2 linked regions of the Brasilonema sennae CENA114 genome follow. The protein of the gene in region 1 binds, or shares a complex with, the protein of each later gene. Links are inferred from orthologs where the notes say so. Each region holds a gene or a part of one and is shown in the gene's direction. Other genes may lie near its edges.

The links.
Region 2: the proteins of dnaB (region 1) and dnaG are in contact, whole or in part, in a crystal structure (PDB 2R6A), measured with the Geobacillus stearothermophilus proteins. The link is inferred for Brasilonema sennae CENA114 from one-to-one orthologs. Residues at the interface, in WP_033016901.1 of Geobacillus stearothermophilus: Ser13, Glu15, Ala16, Gln18, Glu91, Leu92, Asp94, Ala95, Val96, Pro97, Thr98, Ala99, Ala100, Asn101, Tyr104, Tyr105, Ile108; in WP_049624496.1 of Geobacillus stearothermophilus: Lys456, Leu457, Leu458, Pro459, Ala460, Asn463, Ala464, Leu467, Leu535, Leu536, Ile537, Ala538, Gln544, Glu545, Asp548, Tyr549, His552.

What each region holds. Positions count from the first base shown.
Region 1 is NZ_CP030118.1:5,985,733-6,001,078, reverse strand. Bases 8,846-11,827 are described here. They hold dnaB (replicative DNA helicase), read left to right. Parts: upstream 8,846-9,649; coding sequence 9,650-11,005; downstream 11,006-11,827. Other genes in these bases: DP114_RS25050 (phasin family protein), read right to left, coding at 11,770-11,827; DP114_RS25055 (FKBP-type peptidyl-prolyl cis-trans isomerase), read right to left, coding at 11,164-11,688. In the rest of the region: DP114_RS25105 (non-ribosomal peptide synthetase), read left to right, coding at 1-2,988; DP114_RS25100 (aspartate aminotransferase family protein), read left to right, coding at 3,118-4,608; DP114_RS25095 (hypothetical protein), read left to right, coding at 4,653-4,922; DP114_RS25090 (hypothetical protein), read left to right, coding at 4,997-5,290; DP114_RS25085 (MbtH family protein), read left to right, coding at 5,302-5,514; DP114_RS25080 (glutaredoxin family protein), read right to left, coding at 6,024-6,293; DP114_RS25070 (YdcF family protein), read left to right, coding at 6,799-7,596; DP114_RS25065 (KGK domain-containing protein), read right to left, coding at 7,705-8,298; more of DP114_RS25050, read right to left, coding at 11,828-12,096; DP114_RS35330 (NACHT domain-containing protein), read left to right, coding at 12,804-14,276; DP114_RS35325 (HEAT repeat domain-containing protein), read left to right, coding at 14,267-15,085; DP114_RS25040 (hypothetical protein), read left to right, coding at 15,101-15,319. UniProt on the Escherichia coli protein: The main replicative DNA helicase, it participates in initiation and elongation during chromosome replication. Travels ahead of the DNA replisome, separating dsDNA into templates for DNA synthesis.
Region 2 is NZ_CP030118.1:4,491,944-4,507,258, reverse strand. Bases 8,410-11,360 are described here. They hold dnaG (DNA primase), read left to right. Parts: upstream 8,410-8,881; coding sequence 8,882-10,840; downstream 10,841-11,360. Other genes in these bases: DP114_RS18890 (hypothetical protein), read right to left, coding at 11,017-11,360; tftA (hormogonium tapered terminus morphoprotein TftA), read right to left, coding at 8,410-8,724. In the rest of the region: DP114_RS18935 (VOC family protein), read left to right, coding at 1-315; DP114_RS18930 (class I SAM-dependent methyltransferase), read right to left, coding at 633-1,331; DP114_RS18925 (carbohydrate ABC transporter permease), read right to left, coding at 1,407-2,312; DP114_RS18920 (DUF3891 family protein), read left to right, coding at 2,413-3,141; DP114_RS18915 (GAF domain-containing protein), read right to left, coding at 3,496-4,026; DP114_RS18910 (acyltransferase family protein), read right to left, coding at 4,205-5,431; DP114_RS18905 (hypothetical protein), read right to left, coding at 6,513-6,656; more of tftA, read right to left, coding at 7,372-8,409; more of DP114_RS18890, read right to left, coding at 11,361-11,838; DP114_RS18885 (MbnB/TglH/ChrH family RiPP precursor modification enzyme), read right to left, coding at 11,851-12,774; DP114_RS18880 (hypothetical protein), read right to left, coding at 13,090-13,281; DP114_RS18875 (hypothetical protein), read right to left, coding at 14,196-14,885; DP114_RS18870 (molybdate ABC transporter substrate-binding protein), read right to left, coding at 15,000-15,315. UniProt on the Escherichia coli protein: RNA polymerase that catalyzes the synthesis of short RNA molecules used as primers for DNA polymerase during DNA replication.

The sequences.
Region 1 (15,346 bases):
GAACTCAACATTCGTGCCAACAAAATAGCTCACTACCTACAACGACTAGGAGTTAAACCAGACGTACTGGTGGGAATTTGTGTTGAGCGAGCGCTGGAAATGATTGTTGGTATCCTTGGCATTCTCAAAGCTGGCGGAGCTTATGTACCACTCGACCCAGCTTATCCTAAAGAGCGCTTAGCGTTCGTATTAGAAGATACCCAAACACCAGTATTATTAACTCAGCAGCGATTACAGGAAAGTTTACCTGCTCACAACGCCCAAACGATTTGCTTGGACACAGATTGGGAAACAATTGCTCAAGAAAGTGAGGAAAATCCTGCACTCAAGACGTGTCCTGAAAACTTGGCTTATGTCATCTACACTTCCGGTTCTACAGGCAAACCTAAGGGAGTGCAGATTGCACATCAAAATCTAGTTCATTCAACGACTGCTCGTATTACTTATTACCAAGAAACAGTTACCAGCTTCTTATTGCTTTCTTCGTTTGCTTTTGATAGTTCTGTTGCGGGTATTTTTTGGACACTTTGCTCTGGAGGAACTCTTTGTCTTCCCCAAGAAGGTTTACAACTGGAGATACCAAAACTGGTAGAGTTAATCGTCCAAAATCATGTCTCCCATTTATTAAGCCTTCCCTCTCTGTATGCTCTCCTATTGGAGGAGACAAAATCCGAGCAGTTAACATCACTTCGTAGTGTTATTGTTGCGGGTGAGTCTTGTCCAACAGAGTTGGTGCAACGTCACTACCAATTGTTGTCAGAAACATCTCTGTTTAATGAGTATGGACCAACAGAAGGAACAGTGTGGAGTAGTGTATATCACTGCCCTTCGGGTAAGCGCAAAGCGCACGCTACGCGAACGCAGTCGCCTACGGAGGGAAACCCTCCTTCAGCGCTGTCTCACCATTCTCAACAAACTAGAAAGCAAGTCTCGATTGGTTCCCCCATTACCAATACGCAAATATATATACTTGACTCTGATTTGCGTCCTGTTCCCATTTGCGTTATTGGTGAAGTCTATATCAGTGGTGATGGCTTGGCTAGAGGCTATCTCAATCAGCCTGCTCTAACTAGCGAAAAGTTTATTCCCAATCCCTTTGGCGATGCTCACCCAGGAATGCGCCTGTACAAAACGGGAGATTCAGCTTGTTATCTGAGCGATGGAAACATTGAATTTCTTGGCAGGCTTGATCACCAGGTTAAAATCCGGGGTTACCGCATTGAATTGGGAGAGATTGAGGCGGTACTGAGTCAACATCCACAGGTGCGGGAAAGTGTGGTAATAGCGCGAGAGGACGTACGAGGGGACAAGCGCTTAGTTGGCTATATGGTACTTAAGCGAGAATCTGCTTTGACAATAACTGAACTACGCCATTTCCTTGAAGAAAAGTTGCCTGATTACATGCTACCGTCCGCTTTTGTACTCCTGAAGGAGCTACCTCTGACCCCCAATGGCAAAGTGGATCGTCAGGCATTACCTGCGCCTGAGCAGGTGCGCTCAGAGTTCACAGGAATCTTTGTCGCTCCTCGCACCCCTGTAGAAGTGATGCTGGCAGAAATCTGGGCTGAAGTTTTGAAAGTTGAGCGAGTGAGCATCTATGACAACTTTTTTGATTTAGGAGGACATTCTTTACTAATAACTCAGCTTCTTGTTAAGGTACAAAAAATTTTTCAGGTAGATGTGTCTTTACGCAGTTTGTTAGAAAGACCTACTGTGGCAGGTATAGCAGAGAATATCGAGAACATTTGCTCCTATGAAAGCAGTCCCACAGTTAACTCAAAAACTTTTGTAGATCTCAATGCTGAAGCCGTTTTAGATCCCACAATTTTTCCTGAAACTTTCAATGGATCTGTGAGTGAACCAGCTTGTATTTTATTAACTGGAGCAACAGGCTTTTTAGGAGCATTTTTACTTTCTGAACTTCTACAGCAAACTAAAGCAGATATTTATTGCTTAGTGCGTTCTCAAAATGTTGACGAATCCAAGCAAAAGCTGCAAAGCTGCCTTAAAGCTTATTCACTTTGGAATGAATCTCTAAGTTCCAGAATTATCCCAGTTGTCGGTAATTTATCTGAGCCTCTTCTCGGTCTAGAAGAGGAGCAATTTCAACTAATGGAACGTAAAATAGATGTCATCTATCATAATGGGGCTTGGGTTAATCATATTTATCCATACTCTGTTCTTAAAGCTGCCAATGTGTTAGGTACTCAAGAGGTTCTGAGATTGGCAAGTAAAATCAAAGCAAAGCCCGTACATTTCATTTCTGCTTCTAGTGTTTTCTCGTCAGTTGGTTATTCTGGGGTCAAATTAGTTCGAGAGCAGGATAGTCTTGATGATGGTCAACTGCTTTCTAATGGTTATTCTCAAAGTAAATGGGTTGCCGAAAAATTAGTAAAAACTGCGGGTGAGCGAGGGCTTCCTGTTTGTATTTATAGACCATCACGTATATCAGGACATAGCCAAACTGGTGTATTTAATACAAATGACTTCTTGTACAGATTAATAATAGGCTGTATCCAACTGGGAAGTGTGCCAGATAGGGACATTAGGGAGAACATAGTTCCTGTGGATTATGTAAGCAAAGCGATCGTCCATTTATCGAGACAGGAAAAATCCCTAGGAAAGGCTTTTCACTTAGTTAATCCCCAGCTTCTGCACTCAAGTATGCTTATCGACCAGATTTGTTCACAAGGCTATCCAATTAAGCAGATGACTTATGAAGATTGGCGAGCAGAGTTACTCAATATGACTAAAAGTTCACAGAAACATCCTTTGTATTCATTAGTACCATTTTTTGCGTCAAGTAATGCTGAAGAGAAAACATCTCCATCAGCAGTTTTACATTTTGCCTGCGAGAATACACTTAATGGACTGGCTGGTACTTCTATCGTCTGTCCACCAATAAATAATCAGTTACTAAGTACTTACTTTTCTTATCTAATTCAAAAGGGTTTTATAGATGGTCTACAGCGTAACATTCAGGTGTAATGACTCTCGAAAAATACTCATAATTCTGTCAATGCTAAGTACGACTCATCATTCATAGGGGTTGGAAATCAAAATGTCAACAAATCTGATTGTATTAGCAATTTAAACTGAAAAAGGATATAAGCTCTTATGGCGACACAAGAATCTACAGTACAAAACAAATTATCACAAATTGATTCGACACAAACCACAAAATTGTTATCCACTGAAGGTCTTAATCCATATCAACAGAAGTATTTAGAAACATTTATTAACAGCTATACCAAGCGGACAATAACATCAAAACAACTCACGCAAGCCTGTCGCCAAGTTTTGGCTGACCCAAGAGCGTCAGATGGGTTCAATCTAATGATGAAGGAGATATGCTATCCCATTGTTGGCAAGCGCTCTTTGGGTTCCAAGATATGGGACATTGATGGTAACGAATATATAGACCTCATGATGGGTTTTGGCGTAAATCTCTTTGGTCATAATCCGTCCTTTATCAAAGAAGCACTGACAGAGCAACTTGAGAAAGGAATACAGATTGGTCCGCAATCAGAGTTTGCTGGTGAAGTAGCAGAGTTAATTTCTGAACTCACTGGGATGGAGCGGGTAGCATTTAGTAATACAGGCACAGAAGCCGTTATGACGGCGATACGCTTGGCACGAGCAACAACAGATCGCAACAAAATTGTCATCTTTTCAGGCTCCTATCATGGTCATTTTGATGGAACGCTAGTTAAAGCACAAAGCGTAGACGACGAAAATTTACGTGCAGTGCCAATTGCTCCTGGAGTACCGCCAAATATCGTTAAAGATGTTTTAGTCTTAGATTACGGGAATCCTCAATCACTAGAAGCGATCAAAGCTCATGAGCAAGAATTGGCAGCTGTTCTAGTTGTACCTGTACAAAATAGCCGACCGGACTTACAGCCCAAAACATTTCTCCAACAGCTGAGGAAATTAACAAAAGAATTAGGAATCATCCTAATCTTCGATGAAATGGTTACCGGCTTCCGCATTCATCCGGGTGGTGCTCAAGCATATTTTGGCGTTGAAGCAGACATAGCGACGTATGGAAAGATTATTGGTGGGGGTTTGCCGATTGGAGTCATCGCTGGCAAAGCTGCTTATATGGATGCTATCGATGGGGGTATCTGGAGTTATGGAGATTCTTCCTACCCACAAGCAAAAACAACGTTTTTTGCAGGTACATTCTGTAAGCATCCGTTAGCTATGGCTGCTGCAAGAGCGGTTCTTAGACATCTTAAAACTCAAGGACCAGCCCTTCAAGAGCAGTTGAATCAACGCACATCACAATTCATCCAAGCTTTGAATACTTACTTTGAAGAAGATGAAGTACCCATCCGAATGGCGAATTTTGGCTCACTATTCGGTACTGCTTCTTCAAGGAATTCTGAAGAAGCGGGGAATTCTGCTATATCGCAAACTATGAATCTATTAATTTATCATTTGTTCGACAAGGGAATTCTCCTCTTTAATGGAACTGGTTACCTATGCACAGCCCATACAGATGAAGATATTGATTGCATTATTCAGGCTGTTAAGGATAGTGTAAGGGAACTGCGAGACGGAGGTTTCTTGCCTACTTCCTCTGACAAATTGGCTGAAACATAAAAGCTGTTTAAAGGAATTGATGATTAGTCTAACAATTCGCTTTGATGAAAGCGAAACTGATTTACAATTGCGGAAAAAAACCCATTCCAGAAGCGCAGTTACCAGCAAATTTTATCCTCCGCCAAGTTAAACCTCAACAAGATGCCGAAGCATGGGTAGAGATGCACAAACAGTCGTTTATCGACGCCTGGAATCACCATAACTTAACAGTCCAACATTACAAATACCTGCGGAGTCACTACACATACAGACTCATTTGGATCTGGTGGCGATCGCTCCTGATGGCATTTTTGCAGCCTGCTGCAAGTGTATAATTAACCCACAGAGTAACACTTCGCACGAATAAATCTACTAATGCTAATTAACTGGATAAAAAGAAGGTAAAACTATGGCAACAATGGGAAAATACTGCAAAGCTTACTCTCTAAAAAAATTACGTCAGTTCAATCAGTGGATTGAGCATTCAGAAAATACAAGAAAAGAAAAGCAACAAGTCGATGGTCAGGAAGTCGAAATCAATAGAGAACTAACCGATGATGACTTTCTTTATCTGCAAGAAAACTATGTCGTCACACATGGTATTTTCAAGGACGAAAATATCATTTTCGACAATGTAACAACAGAATGGCAAGAGTTTTGTAAAAATACACTTTTGTTCGAGATTCCAGTTTACCAAAATTAACGGAGATAAAAATGTATCAAGATGATAAAGACGACACAACAATTTACAAAGTTGTAGTCAATCACGAAGAACAGTATTCTATTTGGCCCGCCGACCGGGACAACGCACTTGGTTGGAAAGATGCTGGAAAAAGTGGCCCCAAACAAGAATGTCTAGATTACATCAAAGAAGTTTGGACTGACATGAGACCGCTCAGTCTCCGCAAGAAGATGGAGGAAGTTTGATAAATTAACTACTTATCTACTAGGGTCAGTTGATAAACTGTCACTCATCTAATTCCGCGTTTCATGGTATGAGTTTAATCTTTATTAATGCAAGGAGTGATACCATTTCACAATATGTTTGGCACAAGTTATATTCGCAATTTGTCTCACCAGCAGAGTGTTGCGAGTTTCAAATGTTGCACAAAAAGTGAATTGGTATACAATTATACAAAAAAGCGCTTGAGCTAAAAAAATTATCAAGCGCTTTTTAATGTAAAAATAACACCATGTTGCCGCTACATTTTTCCTAGACAAAAACGGACAACCTTAGCATTTTGAGGCGGTTGATCTGTTCTATTGTTGAAAATATCGTCAATAACCGCCTCAAAATGCTCCAAGTTCGTCGTTTTTAGTGAGGATTTTGTAGAAGGTTGTCCGTTTTTGTCCGGGTTCATCCCAACCCTTTGGGTAAGAAGAAATTGAAACGACAAAGAGCGGTTTAGGGTATAGTATATTCGCCTACACCTTAGTTATAAATACTTCTGAAGCATATTTTCCAATTGTTGTACTGTTGCCCTAGGAGAGGGACGAGGCAAAGGTAGCTCCTGTGTGCCTTCTGTACTTCTAGCGTTTGCTAAAAAAAGCACTGGCACCTGGTATTGGTAAGCTTGAAACCAATCTTCACGAGTCGTAATATCCCGGATTTCTAGCTCAAACTTGAGGTTTTGTATCTGTTCTAGTTTTTCCTGCAAACCCTCACACAAATGACAACCGGGCTTGCTATATAAGATGATTCGCATTTGCTTCAACCAAAATAGACGTGTTTAACTGCATCTGTGATATTTCCTCTGGACATAGGGGGACTTATAAGTCGAAGGTGGAAGAACCAGAAGTTCTACAACTTTCTTACGGGCAGCAACTGATACGATATTATATGGCACCTAACATTCAGAAATATTTTTGCGTCCGCAAGATGTGATTGTGGAAATGATCGCCAACGATTCTACAGTATCAGCTACTGTTAGTAGGTTGATACATTTGGGTTGGCAAGTGCAAGCACAGTTGACTTTGGATGATGGGCAAATGGTTATAGCTCATTTGACGCGGGAAGGGTTTGACGAGTTAAAGTTGGAAGCGCAACAGCGAGTGTATGTAAAGCCGAAGGATGCAAAATCGTTCCCACTCTATTATTCGATTTAGACTGTTAACTACCCTAAACGCAGGCGTTCATAATTAACAGTTCATGAAATGAAGATTTAGCTACGATGACAAGAAGTGCCTTTACAGTATGTGGAGTTCACTTCAATGGTTATCCAAGCTTTGTGTGTTCACATGTTTGGGGTGGGTACTTTGTGCAATCGCTCAGTTAGTCAGTGGCTTGTCTTGAAATCAACGCTCTCCCACTGGCTAATGACACCAATATTTATTGTATTGCCACTCTTGACTTTAGTCTTTTTACCTTGGATGATTCCACGCCTGCGCTGGAAACGTTTTTGGAGTGGTTTGGGAACTGTGTTACTCGTGGTTTACTTTTCTGCCACTTTCCCACTCACCATCGCTGTCGCAAAAAAAGGATTAGTTACTTTTATTCCCCCTGATCCTGGTACAAGTGCAGATGCAATTGTTGTACTCGGACGGGGCGTACCATTTAGAGATTCAAGGGTTGAGGTTGCAGCTGAACTTTGGAGGAATCATCGGGCACCATTCATTTTTGCCAGTGGTTTAGGAGATGGTTCGGAAATTGTCCAACAACTCAAAGCAAAAGGTATTCCTGATGCTGCATTGGGCGAAGAACACTGTTCTCAAACCACCAAGGAAAACGCACTGTTCACCGCATCTATCCTGCAACCACGCGGAATCAAGCAAATTCTGCTAGTCACAGATTCTCCTCATATGGTGCGCTCGCTATTGACTTTTAAAAGTGTAGGGTTTGAAGTCATGTCCCATACAACTCCCATACCATCGCAATTTACTGCGAGTAAAAAAGCAATGCTCATGTTTTATGAGTATATGGGATTAGTTAGCTACGGTTTGCGAGGGGACTTTCTGAAACACAACTTACCTCAACAGAAAAATCCACCCGTTGCTAAGCTCAAGAATTAGGCAAATTTTGACCTATAAAAACAGCATATCGAGGATAACAGAATATCAGTTATCCTCTTTAAGCACAACTATGGCTAAACCAGTTGTATAAAAGTCCTTTTGCATCTCCTAGAGAGACGCTAGGTATTCGTGTATACCGTATTCGTGTATACCTTTTTTACGAGCATCTATCTCAAAAGGACTTACGCGCAGCGTCTCCCTAGGCCATTTTCTCAATCCTGACTCTGTGGTTTTTTCTTGGTGAGAAATTTCCTCTAGCAATCTTTCCTCAGGATAGAAATCTAACGAAACTTTTATCTCAAAATCTTTTGAAGTCTTACTATCTGTGATTGATAGAGAATGAGATAGGCTTCCACCATCATTGACAGATGAGAATTGTTTGTTTAATGAAGAAAATTCTAAAGTAACCCTAATTTCAAGTTTCCCTTTTTGTCTACGATTTTTATTGGGAAGAAGCAGTTCACATTGTATTTCTGATCTCAGGTAAAATTCCCACTCAACTCGATTAAATATACCTGTTACATTTCTCTTTTTGAAATATTTTTTAACAAACTTGTCTTGACAAGAAAAATTTAAATCATTTCCCTTTGGCTCAAAATATTCAAGGAATTTCTTAACTATTTGAACTGCATTAAAAATTTGATCTCCTAAAAAAAGAATATCATCCTCTTGCTCCAATCGTTGAAATTGGTTACTCAACATGTTAAAAAAACCCCCTTACTAATCCCGAATTCTTGAGATTCTCTTACAATCCTTGCCACAAATTTGACTGATGTCAAATAAAATACATTTTATATACTTAAAAGGCGGTGAGACAGCCTTCCTTAACGGATTTACCACCTGTTGGTGACTAAAAGAACAGTCATAGGGCTGTAGCATGAGAAGCGCAGCTTCTCGCAAGCCAGGGTAAAGTCGCGTAAGATAGACAGACAAAGATAGACAATTAATTTACTTTATTTATCTGCGTAAATTGCGTCTTTAAAACTACATTTTTTAAAATACTACTACACTATTTAACTCAATTCAGGTCTTGTTATAGAGATATATTATAACACAAAAAGTAAAAAAAGACACTAGTTTAGTATGATGAAAATATCATGACCGTTTATATTGTAAAAGTTGTCATATATACTCAAAAATTTATTGAAAAGCTTAAGACTGAAGTAGTAATCATTTTGGATTCAATATTCACACAAAAAAATGATTGTATTTTTTTGTATAGTTTAATAACTCTTTATAAGAAATACCGTGTATTTACTAGCTAAAAATGATAGGTCTAGTTTAAACAAAAAATGACACAAGTATAAATGAAGCTAATTGCTATCTTATTATTTAAGATTTAATATTAATTTAATATATGATTCTTTGATAACTGATGAAAATATAGCGCTTCTCATTTGAATTACATAATGTGAAAGTGCATGTACTTTCACTACAGCACGTGTTACGGCACTCAACACCAGAAGCGCTATATTCACTCTCAGAGGATGTTTTAGAAGTATTGTTTTCATACCTGGACCTTCAATATTCCCCTAAATCAACAAAGGCTATGACGGGACGCCACATGCACAGATTGAGGCGTTGTTGACGCCAGTCGCACTCAACCAGGGAACCTCGAACGGCGTTTACGCTCCCAACACGGTTTGGATAAGCACAACTTAATTCACGCTCCGCTCGTTGGGAAAAAGTTAAAAAGCAAGGGTTAAAACAAGAAGGAAGCACCTTTACCCCTTAACCAAACCGTACTGCTTACGCTCCCCTTTTGAGGAGGTTTAGAGTGGATATACGACAATTTGTCTACTCCTTAAGACTTTCCAAACATCTTCTGAGCATATTTTAAATTATGTTAATTTTGCTATCTCCACACACTGCTAACATGGTGCGTTACACTACATTAACGAACCCCACGTATGGAATATTTACTTTTATATCAGTTATTCATCTCAACGGGTGGAAACGATTCAAACAGGACACATATTAAAAATGTATATTTTACTTTATAAGATGAAAAATTTAAAAATAATATCAAATCTAAAATTTCTACTTATTATTTATGTCTGAAGAACTTAACTTTCAAGGTCATGGTATGGATCGCCTCCCTCCCCAAAACATTGAGGCGGAAGAAGCAATATTGGGGGGGATTTTGCTAGATCCGGAAGCGATAAGTAGAGTGAGCGATCGCCTGATTCCAGAAGCCTTTTATCTGAACGCTCATAAAGATATCTATCACGCCGCTGTCAGGTTACACACTCAAGGTAAACCTACAGACTTGCTTGCAGTCATAAATTGGCTAAACGACCACGATATGCTAAGCCGTGTTGGCGGTAGAAATAAATTAGTTTCACTAGTAGATCGTACAGTGTCAGCCGTTAATATCGATGCCTTAGCAGATTTAATTATGGAAAAATACCTGCGGCGTCGATTAATTAAAGCTGGAAATGAAATTGTGCATCTAGGTTATCAGACAGAAACTGAGTTACCAACTGTTTTAGATCAAGCAGAACAAAAAGTCTTTGGTATCACTCAAGAACGTCCCCAAGTCGGTCTGGTTCACATTTCTAACACCCTGATTAATACTTTCCAAGATATTGAAACTCGCCATCAAGGTATCGCCCTACCGGGAATACCTTGCGGCTTTTATGATTTAGACGGTATGACTAGCGGTTTTCAACGTTCTGATTTGATTATTGTTGCTGGTCGTCCTTCAATGGGAAAAACCGCTTTCTGTCTCAATCTTGCTCATAACATTGCTGCTTCATATAAATTACCAGTTGCTATCTTCAGCTTAGAAATGTCAAAAGAACAACTGGCGCAGCGGTTGCTAGCAAGTGAGGCGGGAATTGAAACGAGTTATTTGCGGAGTGGACGCATTAGCCAAACTCAATGGGAACCTTTAAGTCGTGCGATTGGTATGCTCTCTGATATGCCAATTCATATTGATGATACGCCAAATATTACAGTTACAGAAATGCGAAGTCAAGCGCGGCGTTTGCAAACAGAATTAAATACAGAAGTAGGACTAATTATTATAGATTACTTGCAATTAATGGAAGGAGGGGGCGATAACCGCGTGCAAGAACTATCAAAAATTACCCGAAGTCTTAAAGGTTTAGCGCGTGAATTAAGTGTTCCAGTGATTGCTTTATCTCAGTTGAGTCGAGGAGTAGAATCACGTACGAACAAGCGTCCCATGTTATCTGATTTGAGAGAAAGTGGAAGTATTGAGCAAGATGCGGATTTAGTTATTATGTTGTACAGAGACGATTACTATAACAGCGATAGCCCAGATAGAGGAATTGCTGAGGTGATCATAGCTAAGCACCGTAATGGTCCAACAGGTACTGTTAAACTCTTGTTTGATCCACAATTGACGAAGTTTAAAAATTTTGCCAGACCGAATAATTATTAAATCAGGGAACAGGGAACGCTTAACAGGGAACAGGGAACGCTTAACAGTTATCAAGCAATTGATGACTGATAACTGATTATTGAAAATGAATTAGTAGTTCGTGGCAAGTTATTAATAGTTATGATAATAACTAACAACAAACTACTAACGATGAGTCATTACTGAATTTTCAGCAACTCCACATCAAAAATCAAAGTAGCGTTGGGTGGAATAACACCACCTGCACCACGAGCGCCATAACCCAAATCAGAAGGTATGATTAATTTACGACGATCGCCTACTTTCATAGTACTCAGTCCTTCGTCCCAGCCTTTGATCACTTGTCCAACACCAAGTTTAAAACTAAAGGGTTGACCGCGATCGCGTGAACTATCGAACTTGGTACCATCTTCTAAAGTCCCGGTGTAGTGAACCACAACCGTTTGTCCTTTTTTAGGAGTCGCGCCAGTCCCTTGTTTTAACTCAGTGTACTTAAGTCCAGAGGGCGTGGTGACGACATTATCATCAGACATATTTTTACTCGCAATAAGGGTATTGTTTTCTTGTACCTGGATGGGTGCTTGTGTTGTTTCAACCAACTGGCTAGCAACAGCGGTATCTTGTTTGTTACCGCTTATTTGCGCAAATACCAGAGCCAAAACACAAACCAGCATGAAACCCACGCTGAGTAAAATCGCTTTCAAAATTAATCCTCCTTACTCAGTATTCTGGGTACTTTAGGATAACCAGTAGGACAAAATTTAGTGTAAACCACAAAGCGACCCTTAACGCCAAAGCTTATTTTCTAAATCACGCATTTGACGCTCTAAACGGTCAATTCTACCACGCAGTTCGTCCATTTCCGACTGACGAGGTACCCCCAAGTCCTGTAGCATATTTCGCAGTTGTCGTTGCATAGTTCCCTCCAAATTTCCCTGCTCCGACTTCAACTGCTGTACCATGTCATCCATAACCGCCTTCGCTTGCTCAGGATCGAGCTTACCATCCTTAACAAGTTGGTCACTCGCTTCCCGCAGTTTGTCTGCTACCAAGGACGTTGTTCCAAGACCTATCGTAAATAACTGCTTCATCCAGTTGTTGTTGCTGTCCATAATTCCTTTCTATCACTTTTTTCAAATCAAACGCCCCTTTATCATAAATCTACCTTATAGACCTATGGTGCAAGGATAATTAATATAGACTACACCTCTATTCTGACAAACACACACAAAGGATCAAATGTGTGATAATCGAACAACTGAAGGTGAAAGTTCCGCCCCAACAAACACTCAAGTAAGTTTCAAGTGCGGAAATTTCCGCATCCCACGCCAGAAGAACGGATAAAAGCAGCAGAACAACAAGCACGAAGGCTGGCAGATAAATTGCGTGAGTTAGGGATAGATCCGCAGACTCTTGGTTAACTCAAATTTTGCATCTCACCGATTAGTACGCCTTGAACTCAAGTTCAAGGCTTATAGTCAAAGTCCGTTAAAACGGACTCAAAGACTACCCAGTCTGTTTTAACTGATGTCTTACGTCATTACGAGTAGACCATTAATGCTTATATGAAGTAGTGTTTAAATTTACTCAAAAATCAGTTCCACTCTTAGTCCATTTTAATGGACTTCGCCTATGAGCCTGGGACTTACAGTCCTAGGCGGACGAGAACCTGCGTCAAATAATATGTTTAGACTATTGACATTTGTTTTACTAAATGCGCCTAAGGTTGTCCTATTGCTAAAAATTACGTGACAATCAGGAAACATGACTCAATCAGGTGTATATATTCTTAATCAATAACTGAACAAACACGAGTATTATGCCTATAGACTTTTTAACCGCTTGGGGAGTTAGTACTGCTGTTGGGTTCCTCTTCCAACCAGTGATGAAACAATTTGCCCAAGATGTAGGCAAAGATTTATTAAAAGATATACTCAAAGATGTATTGAAAGCTATCCCCAGCCAGATTTTAGAGAAACTAAAAAAAGAAGAAATAGATATTGCTGCTGGGAAAGCACTTAAAGAGTTTTTGTCACTCGTGCAGCAAGAGTTACAAGATGCTGACATTCCTGATAACCAAGTTAGGGATTATAACAAACCGCTACAAAAATTCCTGAATGAGAAAAAAGTTAAAGAAATACTGGGAACTCCTTTTCATGATGAATGTCATGCTCTAAATACAATAAAGTTAAAAAAGATTTGGAACGAACAGAATTTGTTAGCTTTGCCAAGCGAATTTGATTGGACAAAGCTTGGTAAGCGTTACGTAAAAAAAGTTAAAGCAATTATTCAGGACTCATCTGAACTGAGAGCGATTCTGGATTCCCAAAATATTGAAAAAATCGCAGAAAACACAACAGAGACTGCCGGAATTATCCCCGACTTTAATTTAAAACAATATCAAGAAGCAATTCGCGAGTCCTACGCCAATCTAAAACTAGATAGTATAGATACCAGCGGTTACGCCTATAATGAATTGCGGCTATGGCGAATCTTTATTCCTCAAAACGTGCGGGAAGTTCACCAAGTTTTACCACAAGTCCACGAACTCCCCAAACAACATCTCCGACGATTGCGAGAAAAGAACGAACTCGAAGCAGAAGAAATTGCATTAGAAGAATTAGAACATCACAAGCGAGTTTATTTAGAACAGCCAGTAGGTTCAGTTAAAAAGATTGTTGAAGACAAGCACCCCCCTTTATCCCCCCTTAGCAAGGGGGGAAATGGGGGGTTAAAAATTGTAATTTTAGGTGATCCAGGTTCAGGAAAATCTACATTATTGCAATACCTGGCGTTAGATTGGGTAGAAAAAACTCTTGATAGACTTCATAAGATAGAAAATCCTCCACCGATTCCCTTGCTGATTGAGTTACGCACTTATATGCGGCGACGAGAAGATAAAGAATGTAGTAATTTTCTGGAATTTTTTCATAAATGTAGCGGTGCGATCGCCCACCTCAACCAACATAAATTGCAAGAACAACTCAAGGCTGGTAACGCCTTAGTCATGTTTGATGGTTTGGATGAAGTTTTTGATCCTGGTAGGCGAGAAGATGTTATCACAGATATTCACCGCTTCACAAATGAGTATCCCAATGTGCAGGTGATTGTGACTTCTCGCGTGATTGGATATAAAGCGCAACGGCTGCGAGATGCTGAGTTTAAGCATTTCATGCTGCAAGATTTGGAACCAAAACAAATTCAGGATTTCATCAACCGATTGAAGAACTTAAGAGTGAAGTTTTTGGCAAACACTGGCAGGATGAAACTTGGCATGAAGTTTTGCGGCTGATTGCAGGAATGATTGAGCCAAAATTTGTTGGCGAAATTTTGGAATATTTAATGGCGCAAAATGGTGAGTCAGAGAAATTTAGCAACTTGTTTTTGGCGGCTAAGTGTCTTTCTGACGTGAGGAATAGGACGGCGATCGCGGAAGTCGCTAATCAATTACGCAATTACCTGGAAAACTTACTTAGATATGGAGATGAATATCAGGCTTCAGGTAAGCAATTCGAGCTAATTCGTGAAATTCGTACTCAATCTGTTGCAGCAATAGCAATAACTTGGAAAGATGACCCCGAAACTTTAGCATGGCTCAAAACCCTCGCTCATTTTTATGGGAATTGGGATATACAACAAGCAGCGGTACAAGAGTTAGCTAGGGCGTGGAAAGATGACTCAGAAACTTTAGCATGGCTCAAAACCTGCTCTGAGTGTCCTGATCCGGCTGTGCGATTTGGGGCAGTGCAAGCATTAGCTAGGGGGTGGAAAGATGAGCCTGAAACCTTACGCATCCTTAAAATCTGTGCTCAGATTGATTACGACTGGTCTGTGCGACGGGTATCATTGCAACAGATAGCCTGGGGGTGGAAAGATGAGCCTTGGATGTTGGAATTTCTGTGCGATCGCGCCATCAATGACTCTTTTGAGCGTTGGACAACCTGGCAAACCAACCCCCGGCAAACAGCACTTGAGATAATTATCAAACAACATCCTCACCATCCCCAAACTTTACCACTGTTACGCGACAGAGCAGAGAATGATCCGGATGAGCAAGTGCGGGAGTATGTTCAGAAGAAGTTGGCAGAATTAGAGAAGTAGAAGAGCGATAAAAATATGAACAATACTACAATTCGTGAGAAAATCAACCAATATCTTGATGGATTATCTTCAGAACGCTTAGAACTGGTTGCTGATTTTCTAGGTTACCTAGCAGACAAAGAGACTGAAGACGCAACCCAAGAATTACTCGATATTCCAGGTTTTATAGAATCTTTTGAGAGGGGTAAAAAAGATATTGCTGAAGGTCGTGTAAAAAATTGGAGAATAATCTAATTATATCAAGTGAAAACAACCTCACCC
Region 2 (15,315 bases), 1.5 Mb from region 1 along the record:
TTGCAGCGCCGCATGGTGACGGAAGAGAATCAATACGCTGAACTAGAAACCGGCGCGACGAGACTCACGTTTGCCGCCAATGACTTTGTGAAAAACCTGACCACAGTTCCAATTGACGCCACAGCACCACACAAACCCGCGCCGCCTATCGAAATCGTGCTGGTGACAGAAGACGTCGAGCCTGCGTTTCAAAAAGCTATTAGCGCCGGTGCGGTGGAAGTCAAAAAGCCGGAACGCAAGCCTTGGGGACAGCTTGTCGGGTATCTACGCGACAATAACGGCTTTCTGGTCGAAATTTGCTCGCCCCTCCCATGAGGAGCCGGAAAATTTAAACCAGGATTATCTGCATCCATTTGTTCCGCAGTTGCTACAACCGAGGAGACTTGCCCAGGACTTACGCAACTGGCAGGCGTTAAGCGTTTGCGTAGCGCCCCCTTAGGGAGTAGCTCTCCGTCCGAGAGTGCCGCCCCTCTTAGGGGCTAGGAATCGCTCTCTTATAGTACACGTGTATTATTATGACTGACGCAACTGGTACAGGGCGATCGCTCTCTCAAAGATTTAGCGCGATATACTGGTCAAACAATCTATCAAATTAAGCATTGTTAGGCTGCTGTTGAAAACTTTTAATCTTGTCATAGTCGCCTTGCATACCAAGCATGAATAAAAAGAGTTTGCAAAAATAATACAGGAACATCAAAGCCGCTGGATGCGATGATCGACGCGACTTCCTGAGGTGGTAGCACAGCAGCATCCCGACCATGAGAGTCAAGGAATTTTTGGATATCTTGCTCCGGGTATTCGGCATACTTCAACATCCGAGTCCAAACCTCACGAAGGCTTTGATATGAGGAAGTGGACATATCGCAAGCCGAGTCCGCGCTAACCAAGTATCCCTGAGAGCGAAGTCGTGAAGCAATTTGACTGAAAAAGTTGCGCCGCTCTTCTTGCTGCATAAAGAAGTGCGAAACCAGCAGGCAAGTCACCGCATCGAACGGCTCCGAGGCGGGCAAAGAATCGAGATAACCTTGGTGCCATGTACAACGTGATGCAACTCCACACGCTTCGGCTTGCTGACGACAAATGTTAAGCATTGCAGGCGCAGGCTCAACCGCTGTGAATTGCCACTGTGGAAATTCACGGGCGAGATAAATCAATTCCAAGCCAGTTCCTACACCTACACAAAGAATCCGCGCATCAAAAGGAAGCTCACAAAGGATTAGGCGGGTCAGTAAATGAAGTGTGTCGCGCAATGGAGCAACCTTAGCCACTCTTTCGTCGTAGGTAGAGGCGCGTTCTTCGTTAAAGACAACAGTTTGCTTTTGATTTGGCATTATGTAGAGTAAATAATTATACCAATTTAAAAAATGTTTGCGACAGATAAGGCATTAAGGTCGCGTAAGTCCTGATCATGCTGTTATATTATCACCGCCCTGTCGATCAATCGCTAATCGTACAACGGATAGCCCCAAAATGATGAGGAACAGCACTAACCCAATTGTGCAAGCATAGCTAATTTCCAAATTACTAAATGCTTGTTCATATAAATAGTAAACTATTGTTTTAGAGCTATTGCGTGGTCCACCTTGCGTCATGATGTAGATTTCTTCAAACACTTTGGTGCCAGAAATGGCCGAAATCACAGTAACTAGAGCTATGTATGGTTTCATCAAAGGTACAGTAATATCCCAATGCTTACGGATACCGTCTGAGCCATCAATTGCTGCAGCTTCGTAGATGTCACTGGGGATGGATTGCAACCCAGCTAAATAAATCACCATGTAATAGCCTAATCCTTTCCATACCGTCACAGCCATGACGCTAAATAAAGCGAAGCGGGGACTCGTCAGCCAGGGGATTCCTTCTGGGAAAATACCCTTTAGTAATTGATTGAGTAAGCCATTTTCTGCATACAGCCACTTCCAAGCAATCCCCGCGACTACCATTGAAATCACGACTGGTGTATAGTATGCGGCTCTAAACCAGTTCATTCCACGCAGTTTCTGATTGACTAAAATTGCCAGTGCTAAGGGGGCGATGACTAAGATTGGTACAACACCCACAAGGTAGATTAAGGTGTTAAATAAAGTTTGCCAAAAAACTGGATCTTTGCGCAAGCGCTGAAAGTTAGCAAAACCTACCCATTGGGGCATCTGAGTTAAATCATATTCGTAGCGGGTAAAGCTGAGGTAAAACGCTTGTAGTGCAGGCCAAAAGACGGTTAATCCCAGGATAAGCAGGGCAGGGAGTAAAAAAAGGTAAGGAGTCAGTCGCCGTGTGATGAGAACCCAATCTTTGGCTGTCAATCTATTCATAGGAAGATTTTTGTCGTGCTGTTGAGGGATGAATTTCGAGTTTGGATAAGTGCAAAATCAAAAAGAAAATAAATGTTACAAGAGCTTTTAAACCTAATTTATGATTGCTAATCTACACGAGAAGGGTTGGGAAGTTATTTACCATCGCGCCCATGCTTTACTTGCAGCTCAAATAGCGGGACATTGGCACCCAGAAAAGCGCCCGTTGCGTTGGTTAGAGACAATTGCTGCTATTTCCCATCACGACGATTTGGAAAAGGAATGGGAAAGCAATCACCTCACTGAAGCTGGTGCACCGCTAGATTTTACCTTAGCCAAGGGAACTGATGTAAATAGTGTACGACGACACACGCAAAATGCCAGATATCGCGGACGATGGGTTGCTATGCTGATTTCCATGCATATGAGCTTTCTCTATGAGAGTAAGCGTGGAGAATCACCAGAATTGGATAGCTTTTTAGACGAACAACTCCAGAATCACGAGCAATGGCGTCATGAGTTGAATATTACAAAGGATAAAGCTGTGGAAGCTTATGAGTTTTTTCAGTGGTGTGATCGCCTTTCACTCATCCTCTGCAACCGTGTGTTACCTGCTAATGAACGTGCGTTAGAAATTGCAACTCTGCCAGACGGCAAGCGCTATGATGTGGTACAGTCTGACGATGGGAATGTTACAGTACAACCGTGGCTTTTCCTAGAAGAGAAGTTTACTGTTAATGTGGAAGCTTGCTACCTAGAGCAACTGAAATTTGATAGTAACGATGAACTCACGCAAGCACTTCAAACAGCACCGATAAAAACTTTGGAGTGGACGTTTGTTCGGCTCTGATTAGTGATCATCCAGGGAACATCCCAAATGTGTAATATCATCTTCGGATGAACACTTATAAAAAAACTACCCCTGCCTAACCCTCCCATCCCCCTTTCACTCACAAGGGTAGGTATTTTACTTTCTCGTGAGGGGACTCTAGAGGGGTAGCCAATAGGGCGGGTGGGGTGAATGCGCGATTTATAAGTGATTAGGCGAACTTGATATAAGCTATGTCAAACTCAGATGATTAGTTGTGTAGCGAGAAAACGGAATAAACCGGAATCTCTTTTTTCAAACTCTCCTCTGTAGTCGCTTCCACCAGGGTTTGAGGACTGGTAGGAAGATAATTCTTCCGATCCCTGGTCTGTTAAGTTAAACTTCAACATCTCGCACATAAGAAAGCACAAATGGTTTCAGCTTTTCTAGAACCTGATGAATGAAAGATCGGTCGAATTCGTCCCACACTCGGGGATGCCCGAAAATACAAGGTTGTAGAATTGCCCACAGTAACCCATCCTGGCACAGGTGAGCGTGAATCAATGCTCGATGTCCAAAGTATTTCCGCTCAAAATCAATGTTTAATACATCTGAACTGGCTAGATCAACATCTTCTACAAAGATAGAGGGAGCCGCACGGAGGGCTGCTGCAAACATTGGATCTTCCCGCTCCCACTCAATTTCTGCCTCCCAGCCATTCGTACTCGTATCGGGAATCTCAGGGCTACGCCGCCAACAGAAATTTTGATACGTCCTGGTGTGTGGATTTCGCAGGTGAAGAAAACAGCGATCAGTGTGCAACACGTCGCACACCGCTGGTAGTAATGCAGCAAACACATCCTTTGGTTTACTGTTGGCTACAAACACGTTTTCTATAACTTCCGCTAGGACTGTCTCTGGTGTCATAGATGGCGTTTATGATAGAATAACTGGATATTTTTTGAATCAGCCTAGAAGAAGAATTGCTGATCTTAACCAATCAATATTATTGTCCCAAAATTTACAAGTTTTTGGCAATCTCCTGCTTAGTATTATTCGCTGTTAAGTAGGTCAACCTTAAAAAACGTAAAATAGACTGAGTCCTTCACATTTGAGACTTCACTTTAACTGGAAGATGGGACATAAAAGGTCGCTCACAGAATCGGTAGAATACGTAAGCAACAAGTATTGACAATGGAACCCCGATCACAAACCATTTAACGGCCAACATTGAAGGAGACAAGTGCATACTCAGTAAAATTTGAAATACAAGCCAAACTATAGGAGCATGGATAATATAAAGGCTGTAGGAAAATACTCCCAGTCCAACAATCCGTGGTGATTCTAAGAACCGCACCGCAGGGGGAAGTGGCTTACCGTTGATGAAGAAATTGGTACAGTATATGAGAAAACAAGCTGCGCCAAAAGCAATAAAGTAATGGATCACCCATTCCGGCATTTCTTGTATCAAATTAAATCGTATCCACTCTGTTAAAAAACCAAAGCAAATAAAAACAGCAGCAAGTTTATCCCAAGGTAATGATTTTTTCATCCGCACCAAAAATGGTTTTTGTGAAAAGTTGATTTCTGCTGCAGCCATTCCCAAAGCAAAAAGACCTAAAAACCAAGGATGAACAGTAGAAGAAAGTTCACCCATCAGATAGTTAAGTGTAATTCCAACAACAAAGGCAATTGTTAGTGTAGGTAATAAGCCCAGACGTCGCCATATTGGTATTAAAAAGATGGCAAACACAAAATAGATTTGCCACTCTACAGCAACAGTCCATGTTGGACCATTTATCTTATTAATATATGAACTGCCGAAATTTTGAAGAAGTAAGAGATAACAAAGTATATCTTTGAAAGAATATGAAGGAGAGAACAAACCTTTGAGGTTACTTAATCTTTCTTCATCCCAGCCTAAATTAGCAGTTTGCTCTATCCAGAGTACGAATACACCTATTAATGAACATAAGATTAGAGCAGCATAATATGGTGGTAAAATTCGGCGAATCCGTCGCTTAAAGAAACCTAGTAAGCCTCCGGAGAAATATTTTTTATCAGAACGAACTACTGGAAGCATCAAACAGTAGCCCGAAAGAACAATAAAAACAACAACAGCAAAAATTCCATATCTGAGGAACTTTGCTATGGGTAACCAAAGTAAAGCAGGTTGTAAAGCCTCTGCAAGACTGGGTTCCCAACAATGAACGAGAACCACATATAGAGCTGCCAAACCACGTATACCATCTAAGTAAGCCAGACGGAGTCTCTGATTACTAGGCTTTTCAGAATAAGTACTTGAAGACTCGTAAGTGATATTTTGCTGCATTGGTAACGATAAATGATTAAGAGCTAAAGATTAAGAATTAGACGCACAAAATTATGAACACGAGTTGTTTAATAAACTCATGCTATTAGGAAGGTATTTAACTACCTTTGGAACAAGGTATTCAAACAAAAATTTTATGTAAGTTAGTGTCAGAGAATGATTTTTCTAGTTAAAACGACAGTCTTGACATCAAACTCTACCAGTAACAAAACTAAAGCCAAATCAAGGAATTTTCATTTTTTTATTCACAGAGAGTAATGCTTTGTCCTAATATTAACAAACCCTTGAATACGAGAAGTCTTTCTAAAGTAAGAAAACAGTTTAGTACAACTCATCATTAATAGAGTTTGGAAATCAAATTTATGCCAAAGCAAGAAAATGAATTGTCTTTTAAGCCAATTCCGAACCCGTTTTATGGTGAGATGTCCTTAGAAATATTACTTGTGCGATGGTAGGTGACAACCAAAATATATAAGTATTAACTACTTGTATAGATATTTGCTTTAGGATAAAACTAGATTTTTTGCTACCAATGGTAAATAAGTCGCAAAAGCGAATTAAGCCATATCTGAAACTAGTTACATTCTGTTTAAAGCATCAAACACTGTGAAATGAAGTCATAACAAAGACTTTCTTTCACATTTTTCAATGTTGACGAACTTACTACTTTTGCTCTACAGGCGTTCTATTTAGGTTGTGAATGTAATTTTGTTGAACTAACCGTAAAGCACGCGTCCCTTGATGCATGCGCCTGACTGTATTAGGACACAAAGAATTTAGATCAATTACAAAAAATAATGTTGTTCACGAACAATTTAGTATTGCTGTATCTGAACAAACTCTTGTATTGAACAAAGTACAGTTGTTTACATATTCACACCTATATGTAGCGTGAAATTGTGATATTTCATCATCAAGCGAAGCTCTGCATTCCTAGAACATTCGCAACTAAAAATTGTTACGAATTTATACAGTTCTGTACTAAGTTGTGTATTATGAAAATTCTTTATCTTGCAAGGCTGTGTAGAGTAGAGGTCACGCCTCTAACCTTGACCAAGAAAGCCTTTGAAATCTATAAAATTCAGGGGGGAGTAACACCACCAGGAACCCTGACGGCATGAACTCTTGGAACTACTAGCTCATACCCTACAAAAACTGTTCCTTTTAGCAGTGGTTGCTGGATGTGAGTCAGAAGGATTTTGGAAAGAAAACCTAGCTTAAACATACTAATGACCTCTGAGCTTCCATCGTACAGTTCACTCGTCACTGCACATACTGTAGTAAATGCACAGCTGCTCTCTACATTAGACTTCTAGCAAAAATATTGATTTTATTTTTATAACTACAGATAAATGATTGTAAAAAACGTTCCTCTACTGTTGCCATTAATAAGCCATTTCCTTAAAGCTGAGCGACTTGTATCGAGCGAAGTCGAGATAAGTCGAAGCTTTTATTCCTCTTGTGAAGGACTAGAAAAAGGTGATAGAAACAAGTAGACAATAGTACATACTAACAACCTATATGTAGTTATTTGTGTATACTTTGAACATAGCCAAAGATACTTAGTTTTGCTAAGAGATTAATGTTTCTATAGTCAAGTAAACCATAACATCTATGACAATACAAATCGTCATGTTGTGCCCACTCTTTAATAGATATTTACGGAAATAAAGATAATCTTCACCAAATCTTGATTTCAAGAAAAAGCTTCTTATATGTGAACATATTTTCTTCTATTTTTACTGGGGAGCCACCTTGGGCAACAAGCCAACCCAAAGAAAGTAGACGGTTGGGAGTGTCAACTCCCAGCAACCGCGATGGCGCAGAGCGCCCGCCACTACTTTTTTCCTGTGCAAAAATTCCTCAAAGTGATCTCCTTCAACCGCAAACGTACGACGGTTGCGGAGAACAATTTGTTTGTGGTGCTAGGATCTCAGCACTTAGAATAGCCCTGCTGACTCATAAAGCCGTTTGAGCATTGCCATAATTTTGTTACCATATTCCAAATCGGCAGACCAACGTCCCGAAAGTTGTTCGATTGATGGAGCAATACCGCGAGTCACAAAGCGAAATCTTGGATCTTCGAGTTCTTGCACCAGTGGTTCCAAACTGGCGTAAGCTTTCAAGTGTTGGATGTGCGCCCGAACACCAAGTCTGGCACTTTCAAACGACGCTGCGTTTGGTGCACCACCAATAGCCCCTAAACCTGCAAAGTTATTTTGTTCTGATTTGACATCGTCACCAAAGTGTAAAAATCCAGTTTCTAAGCACATTTGGCAGAAAGCAATGTCATGACTCACTCCTTCTATTGTCGCTTCTTCGCGGTAGAGTTTGGGCAAGTCGGGAAACTGCACGATCGCATTTTCATTATTGTTTCTCAGAAATAACTGCAACTGCACTTCTGATGCATGACCATATGACATAATCTTGTCAATTTGACCAAGTGGAATTTGGGCGATCGAGCGCAAATTTAGAGTCTGAGTTGCACTATCCCATACGACAGAAAGATGAAAGTCGCGCAGTTCAACGGCTTTGAGGAAAACAACTCGGCGATAAGTCACGCGGCGGACATTAGGCGCTTTGGATAAATCAATCCGCAAGCGATCCGCCAAGTCAATGGGGATATAAGCATTACCGTTAATGAGTATCCCTTTCTCTGGATAAAGTTGTCCATTAATATTGATACTAAATACCGGATATGTTGAGTCTGTTTCCACAGCTGAACCAGGATCAATAGTACGACTCCAAGATGCAACTCCATCGGCAATTCCTAAGGCAAAGTCGCGGCGGCGAGTTTGCAGCAAGGCGCGATCATCTGGGCTAGTAAGAAAGCCAACTTGCATCAACAAAGAAGCAACTGATGTCTGACGACAAAACGCCAAACGCCCCAAACCTGTTGCTGAGTCTGACTTGACTCCCCGATTTGGTAACTGAGGAACACGACGCAACAGTCCCACCAGTAGCAGTTCGGCATGATTTCTGCGTTCATCATTGTTAGCAATGTAGAAAATGCTTGCCCCACGTACAGAAGGATTGCTCGCAGCATCAGCATGAATTTCTATGGCAACATCTTTTGGACGAGCGCGAGAATTTATCCAAGCGATAGTTTGTTGGGCGCTCAAGTCATCTGGAACTGCCAAAACTTCAAAATTACGCGCTCTGAGTTCGGTGATGATCAAATCCCGCAGCATAATCATTTCCTTGGCTTCGGTTGTCCCACCAGCAATTGAGCCTGGATCTATTCCTCCTGCTTCTTTGCCTCCGTGAGCTGCTGAAAGAAAAATGCGTCCCATTTTCAGTATTTCCTGTTATACAATTAACAATGAGCGATTCTGATGCGTCATTCTTGGATTGGCATCAAGAATATAATATTCATCAGAACCGTTAGTCTATAGACAACAGTCAATGATCAATCATTTGTAACTCTTGACTGTTGACTCCTAATTTAGTATGCACATCCCCCGCCTGCATCCGGACACAATTGAAGAAGTTAAACAACGAGCTGACATTGTCGATGTCATCTCAGAACAGGTTGTCTTACGCAAGCGCGGAAAAGACCATGTAGGTTTGTGTCCCTTTCACTCAGAAAAAAGTCCCAGTTTCACTGTCAGCCAAACTAAGCAGATGTACTACTGCTTTGGCTGTCAAGCTGGTGGCAATGCTATCAAGTTTCTCATGGAGTTGGAGAAGCGCTCTTTTGCTGAAGTGGTATTAGATTTGGCGCGGCGTTACCAAGTCTCAGTGAGAACGCTAGAACCAGAACAGAGGCAAGAGTTGCAGCGTCAGTTGTCTTTGCGCGAACAACTATATGAAGTTCTCGCTGCGGCGGCACAGTTTTATCAACACGCTCTCAGGTATAATGGACAGAAGCGTCCTTCGGAGGCTCCCCTGGTTGAGGCGAGTTCGGGAGAGAAGGCATTACAATATTTGCAATCGGTACGCCAACTGAAGGAAGAAACAATACAGCAGTTCGGTATCGGATATGCGCCCGCAGGTTGGGAAACACTCTACCGTTATTTAGTTGAGGACAAACGCTACCCAGTACAACTGGTAGAAAAAGCAGGTTTGATTAAGGCACGTAAGGAAGCGAGTGGTTATTATGACGTGTTTCGCGATCGCGTCATCATTCCCATCCACGATGTTCTCGGACGTGTCATTGGCTTTGGTGGCAGAAGTTTAGGTGATGAACAACCTAAATATTTGAATTCACCGGAAACAGAAGTTTTTATCAAGGGGAAAACTTTGTTTGCCCTTGATAAAGCAAAAGCAGGGATTTCCCAACAGGATCAAGCTGTGGTGGTGGAGGGATATTTTGATGCGATCGCTCTCCACGCAGCCGGGATAAATAATGCGATCGCCTCCCTTGGCACTGCTCTTAGCATAGAACAAGTTCGGCAAGTCCTACGCTACACCGACTCCAAACAGTTAGTCCTCAACTTTGATGCTGATAAAGCTGGGACAAACGCCGCACAAAGAGCAATTGGAGAAATTGCCGAACTCGCATATAAAGGTGAAGTCCAGCTTAAGATTCTTAATTTACCTGATGGCAAAGACGCTGACGAATACTTGCAAGGACGTGAACCAGAAGATTATAGACAATTATTAGCAAATGCTCCACTTTGGTTAGATTGGCAAATTCAGCAAATGACAAAAGAGCGTGACTTGAAACAGGCTGCTGATTTCCAACAAGTGTCTGGGCAGATGCTAAAGCTATTGAAAAATATAGCTAACAGTGATACACTTAACTATTACATTTCCCACTGCGCTGAAATCCTCAGTTTAGGAGATACCAGACTGATATCCCTAAGAGTAGAAAATCTTCTGACACAAATTGCTCCTACTAGGGCATTTCGTAAGCCAACACCAGTTATCAAACAGCAACCTGTAGAAAGACAGCAAAGTCTCGACAAGAGTGAAAGCAATTTATTACCAATAGCAGAGGCTTTATTGTTGCAAATTTACTTGCACTATCCAGTATATCGTGGGGCTATAGTTGATGTTTTAGACGAGCGAGATTTGCAATTTAGTCTTTCTCATCACCGCTTTTTGTGGCGGCAAATTTTAGAGATTTCCTCTGGGATTGACGATGATTTGATATCAATGGTGCAAGATAGATGTCTAGAGTTTCCAGAAGAAATGAGTTTGGTATCTCACTTATTTCATTTAAATGAGAAAACACAAAAGGAAATCATCTCACGTCATGATAAGTTGATTCAAGCAGCCACTGCTTGCATTGAACTGGTGCTACGTGAAAAGCGCTATCGTCATTTATGTGAAGTCTTTGAGCAAATCGATCCAGAAGCTGAGCCGGAAAAATGGGAATCTTATTGTAAAATTTTCTACCAAGAAAAACAGCAACTTCAGGAATTAGACCGTCAGCGACAATTTTCCCTTGCGGAATTGCTGTGACACAAGTTTCAAAGGCGTGTAGGGGAGCCAGTACCGGGGTGAGGCAGTCCGGACGCCACATGCCTACGGAGGGGTTTCCCACGCCCAGGCGACTGGCGTATGCGCAAAGCGCACGCAAGCGAGGTCTAAAGCGCAGCGAGACCGGAGGTCTTCCCCGAAGGGAAGAGTTGCGATACTTAACGGGAAAAGTCAGATGCTGACAGTATCGATGCTTGGTGATGGAAGCTGAGAAAGCCTCTTTCAGCTAATATCTCTAGGTCTTGAAGTGTTAAAGATAATTGTGTACATAGATGCGATACGCTACGCTGACCATTACAAGCCAATAGGATCTCACCAAGTCGAGATCCTACTGGCTTGATTTGCAACTGATTTGTGGAAGAGATTGTCAAAAGGAGATAGTAATTACCTTCAAGCCCAGATTCAGGCACTCGACCTTCATTCAAGGTTGTGAGCAGACTATCAGGCTCATGCCGAAAAAGGACAATGCGATATTGAGGATTCAAATTAGGAAAGAAATCCTCTGAAACCCCTAGTTTTAAGCTGTTATTGCCAGCTACCTGTTCAGGTATAAATCTCATTAGAAAAAGCACGGAGATCTCGAAACGCAAAATTTCTTCCAGAAATTCATTCTGGATGGTGCCTTGCTCAAGTTGTGCGATCAAGAACTCCCCGAACCGGACGGCTTCCTGCTGGTAGTAGAAATTGCGCGGCGGCTGTGTTTGCCAGTAAATATTGAATACCTGGTTGAGATTCTGAGTATTTAGCACTGTGCAGGTTTTGGGCAAGAGATTTACCAGCATGCTAAGACGAAATGAACGATGAAGCATTCTACCGATGCCAAGCCCAGGCGTCTGAGCCAAAGATACTAGGCGCTGATGTTCTAGGGGAGTTAGATCAAATGCCCCTAGAGCTAAATCAGGACTCGTCAAAACTTGCAAGCAAAACTCTGAAGACATCACTAATTCGGATAAAGCCTGTTGAAAACCTACAAGTGTCATAAAATCATTCCTTTATCGGCTGGCTTTCCAAATCGTTTTAGCCCTACTAAGTTCTTGTTTGAGCAGTTCAGGTCCCATGCGATGGTAATGTGTCCCAAAGACTTCAAAGACAATACCAGCTACATTTGGGGCTTTGGGCAGAAGTTCCTCCAGTAGTTGCCAAACTGCTTCTGGACAAACTCCTGAGTGAGCGTCTAGATAGAAACCTTCCATCATCATTCCGCCTGCGAGATGGATTTCTACCACTTTGGTTAAGTCAAGGTTGCTAAGAAAATCCCAAGGATCAAAACTATGGTTGCAGGCATTGACATAAACGTTATGAAGGTCGAGTAAAAGCCCACAGCCAGTTCGAGCTGTAAGTTGATTGAGGAACTCTGCTTCACTCATCTCTTGGCTGGGAATCTCAAAATAATAGACATTGTTCTCCAGCAGGAAAGGCACTGAGATTTCTTTATGGACATGATTTACCCTCTCTACAAGCAGATCCAGGACTTCTGCATCATAGGGAACTGGCATGGTAAGCCCCACATCGATAAGATGATTAGATGCATCCGCTAAGCGACTAAAGGATAAATGATCGCTGTGCCAAGGGAAGTGATACTGTCGCTGCCATTTCGCAATCTGGGCTACATGTACACGATCAAACCAGTCTGCGCTACCAATGGACAGCCCGATGCTATGAGCAATAATCGGCTTGTGTTTTGCAAGAAATTCTAAAAATCCCTGAGTTTTTCGATTTTCTTGGTAGCGAGGAGCCGCACTAGAACCCAAATCATTCCAGAGGGTATCTGGAATAATCTCTAAAAAATCAAAGGTGTCCAAGTGAGCTTCTACAAAACTTTGCAGCGGTGCTTGAAATGAAAGACCGACGCCGAGTTTGGGAAGAGCAGACAAAGTGTTAGCGTAGTCCTTTGGTTCCTGTTCTAGTGCAAGCATAAAATTGCTATCTCTAATATCAGATGAGGTGGTCGCGCATCGCCAAATAAATGAAGATAGCGAAGTGATAATCTCACTCAGATGTAATTGAAAACCACTCCGTTATTCACCACTCATTCCAAGTAAATGCACCTATTACTGTCACCGCTGTTCAAATTGTTAGTAGAAGTTATCTACTATTGAAAATATCTGCCCACTAACTATTACAGATAGGCTAGTAAGGATGATTCATGAAATAAAATGCAAAACTTTTATTGGATAAAGTGCGTTAGCACTACTCGTAACTCATCCTACAAAAGCTGCTCTTTATTTAATTCACTTCTTAATGATACCGTCATACTGATTAGTCACCTTTGGATCAAATCCGGAACGACAGGCAGGACAGGCACCGACATTGGTATACTTAACATCGATGACAGAGCTTTTACCACCACTCACTTCCTTAGCTTCTTGTTCAGATAATTCTTGAAACTGCTCTAAATCTTTCAACAAAGACTGATCGATCATGATTTTTCTCCACATATATAAATTAAGTGAAATTCGGTGAAAGATTGCTAAATCTCCAACCAAATAAACTTATCATATTATATAGGAACCCGGTTAAATTTTTGAGTCTTGCATCAAAGGAGTGGAATTCACTGCGGTTATCGGGCAACGATGCAGAAGCTGCCCAATCATGCGATACGCGGAGCGTGACGCAATCATGCGATACGGACTTCATAAAAGAGGCGTTGCTGAATCAGGGTATGAATTGTCATTTTGAGCGTAACGAAGTGAAGCGTTCGCGTTCGCGTCTACATTTCGCGCTCGCTACATTCAGCATGACAAAACTGAATTCATACTTCAAATCAGCAACGCCATAAAAGAACATGGATCGCTAGAAGAATTGAAGCAGCAAGTCACCAAACAGTAATCAAATTTGTTATACAGCACAAGTTACGTATCACTGAGTGCTCTTTTTCGTACGAAAATGGATACTTACTGTGATATCCGTCACGTTAGGACACAGCACTCGCCCTTGAGTAGCAACCGAACCAAAACATACGCGCTTGGCTAACTTTGCCTAAAAAAGAATTCACCCAGTATCTTATAAACAGCCGAAAACCTACATATAACAATAGTCTCAGACTAGTTGACACTTCACGAAGGAAAAGAAGCTTACGCCATCATCAAAGCATCAGATGTGATGGTTTCTGTTGATTAGACGACTTTTTTTCTACCGAAGTCTGGCTTGACTACTGATATGATGTCCGCTTAAATACCCTGAATATAATCTCACACAAAAACGTACCAGACGCCAAGAAATAGAGAGATTTTTCTTATGGGTTATTTAGCGGACATCATATTAAATAGAACCACTACATTCTGGGGTTCTTTTGATTTAGATAAAGTCTGCTTTTATTCAGAGAAATTAAAGTGGATTAAGGCTGCCGGAAATATTTGGGTTTTAAAGGGGAAGCAGGACCAGAAAGTACTAGGATGTTTCTAACGTTGCTGACATAACGTCCTCCTGCTTTATCACCAGGAACCACTAGACGAGCAAATCCCTCATCTGTATCTGTCAAATATTGGATGCTACCATCGCTTGCTTTTTTTGCAAATGCAACTAGCACTTGTTTGCCTTCAAAGTTGGGTTGAATTTCACCAATACTTACGATCGCCTCATAGCAGTCAGTGGCTTCAGCAAGAACGTACTGTCGCAGGAAAGCGTTTTTAGGATTTTGACCGGAATTACCAGCTTTAAGTCCCCCTGAAGAAATCTCATTATTAATTAACTCCCACAAAGGGACTCCGTAGTATGTTTCTGTTCTCGGACCTGATCCTGTTTGGAAAGACACAGTAACTTCGGTCACGACTGCTGGGTTTTGGTTTTTTAAATTTTCTTGCAAATTTATAAGCTTTTGCAAGTCGAAGGTTGTCGGATTGTTGACTTCACCACCCAAGCGCAATGTCTGAGAAACACCGCCTGGGCACGCATTTTCTTCCCACGGTGCTGGTGTTTTCTCTGATTTTAAAAGAGAATGGTTACCTGGCGAAGCGAAAGTCGCTTGCCAAAATCCCAATATGGACAGTGTTAAAGACACAATTGCGATCCGACGAGTAAAACGCATAAAACATACCTCTGTAATTGTTAAAAATTCGCTTATAGTGACAGTAAATAGCCACTTTCCTGAGTGTTCGCTTTTTGGAAGATGCTAAGGCGGATGATAAGAAGTCTAATGACTCTAGTCGTGGCAAGTAGCAACTTTTTTGAGTTTTCGTTTTTTAGAAGATGCTGATGTTTTCTTCAGAACTAAGGCGATACCAACACCAAGAACCATACCGCCCCAATTCTGGGATTCAGGAACGGAAACCAAGGATTCTGAACTAAATCCATATTTCGTCAGAATCTTTTGTCCAAAAGGAGAAAGGATATATTCAGCAAGCTTCTTCCCGTCAGGATTGGCATCTTTGAGTACAGTCAGTCCATAATCGGCTTTGACTGCGAGATTGTCTGGTAATTCCACCACTTGCAGGTCAGGTGCAATTTTCAAGGCTGAT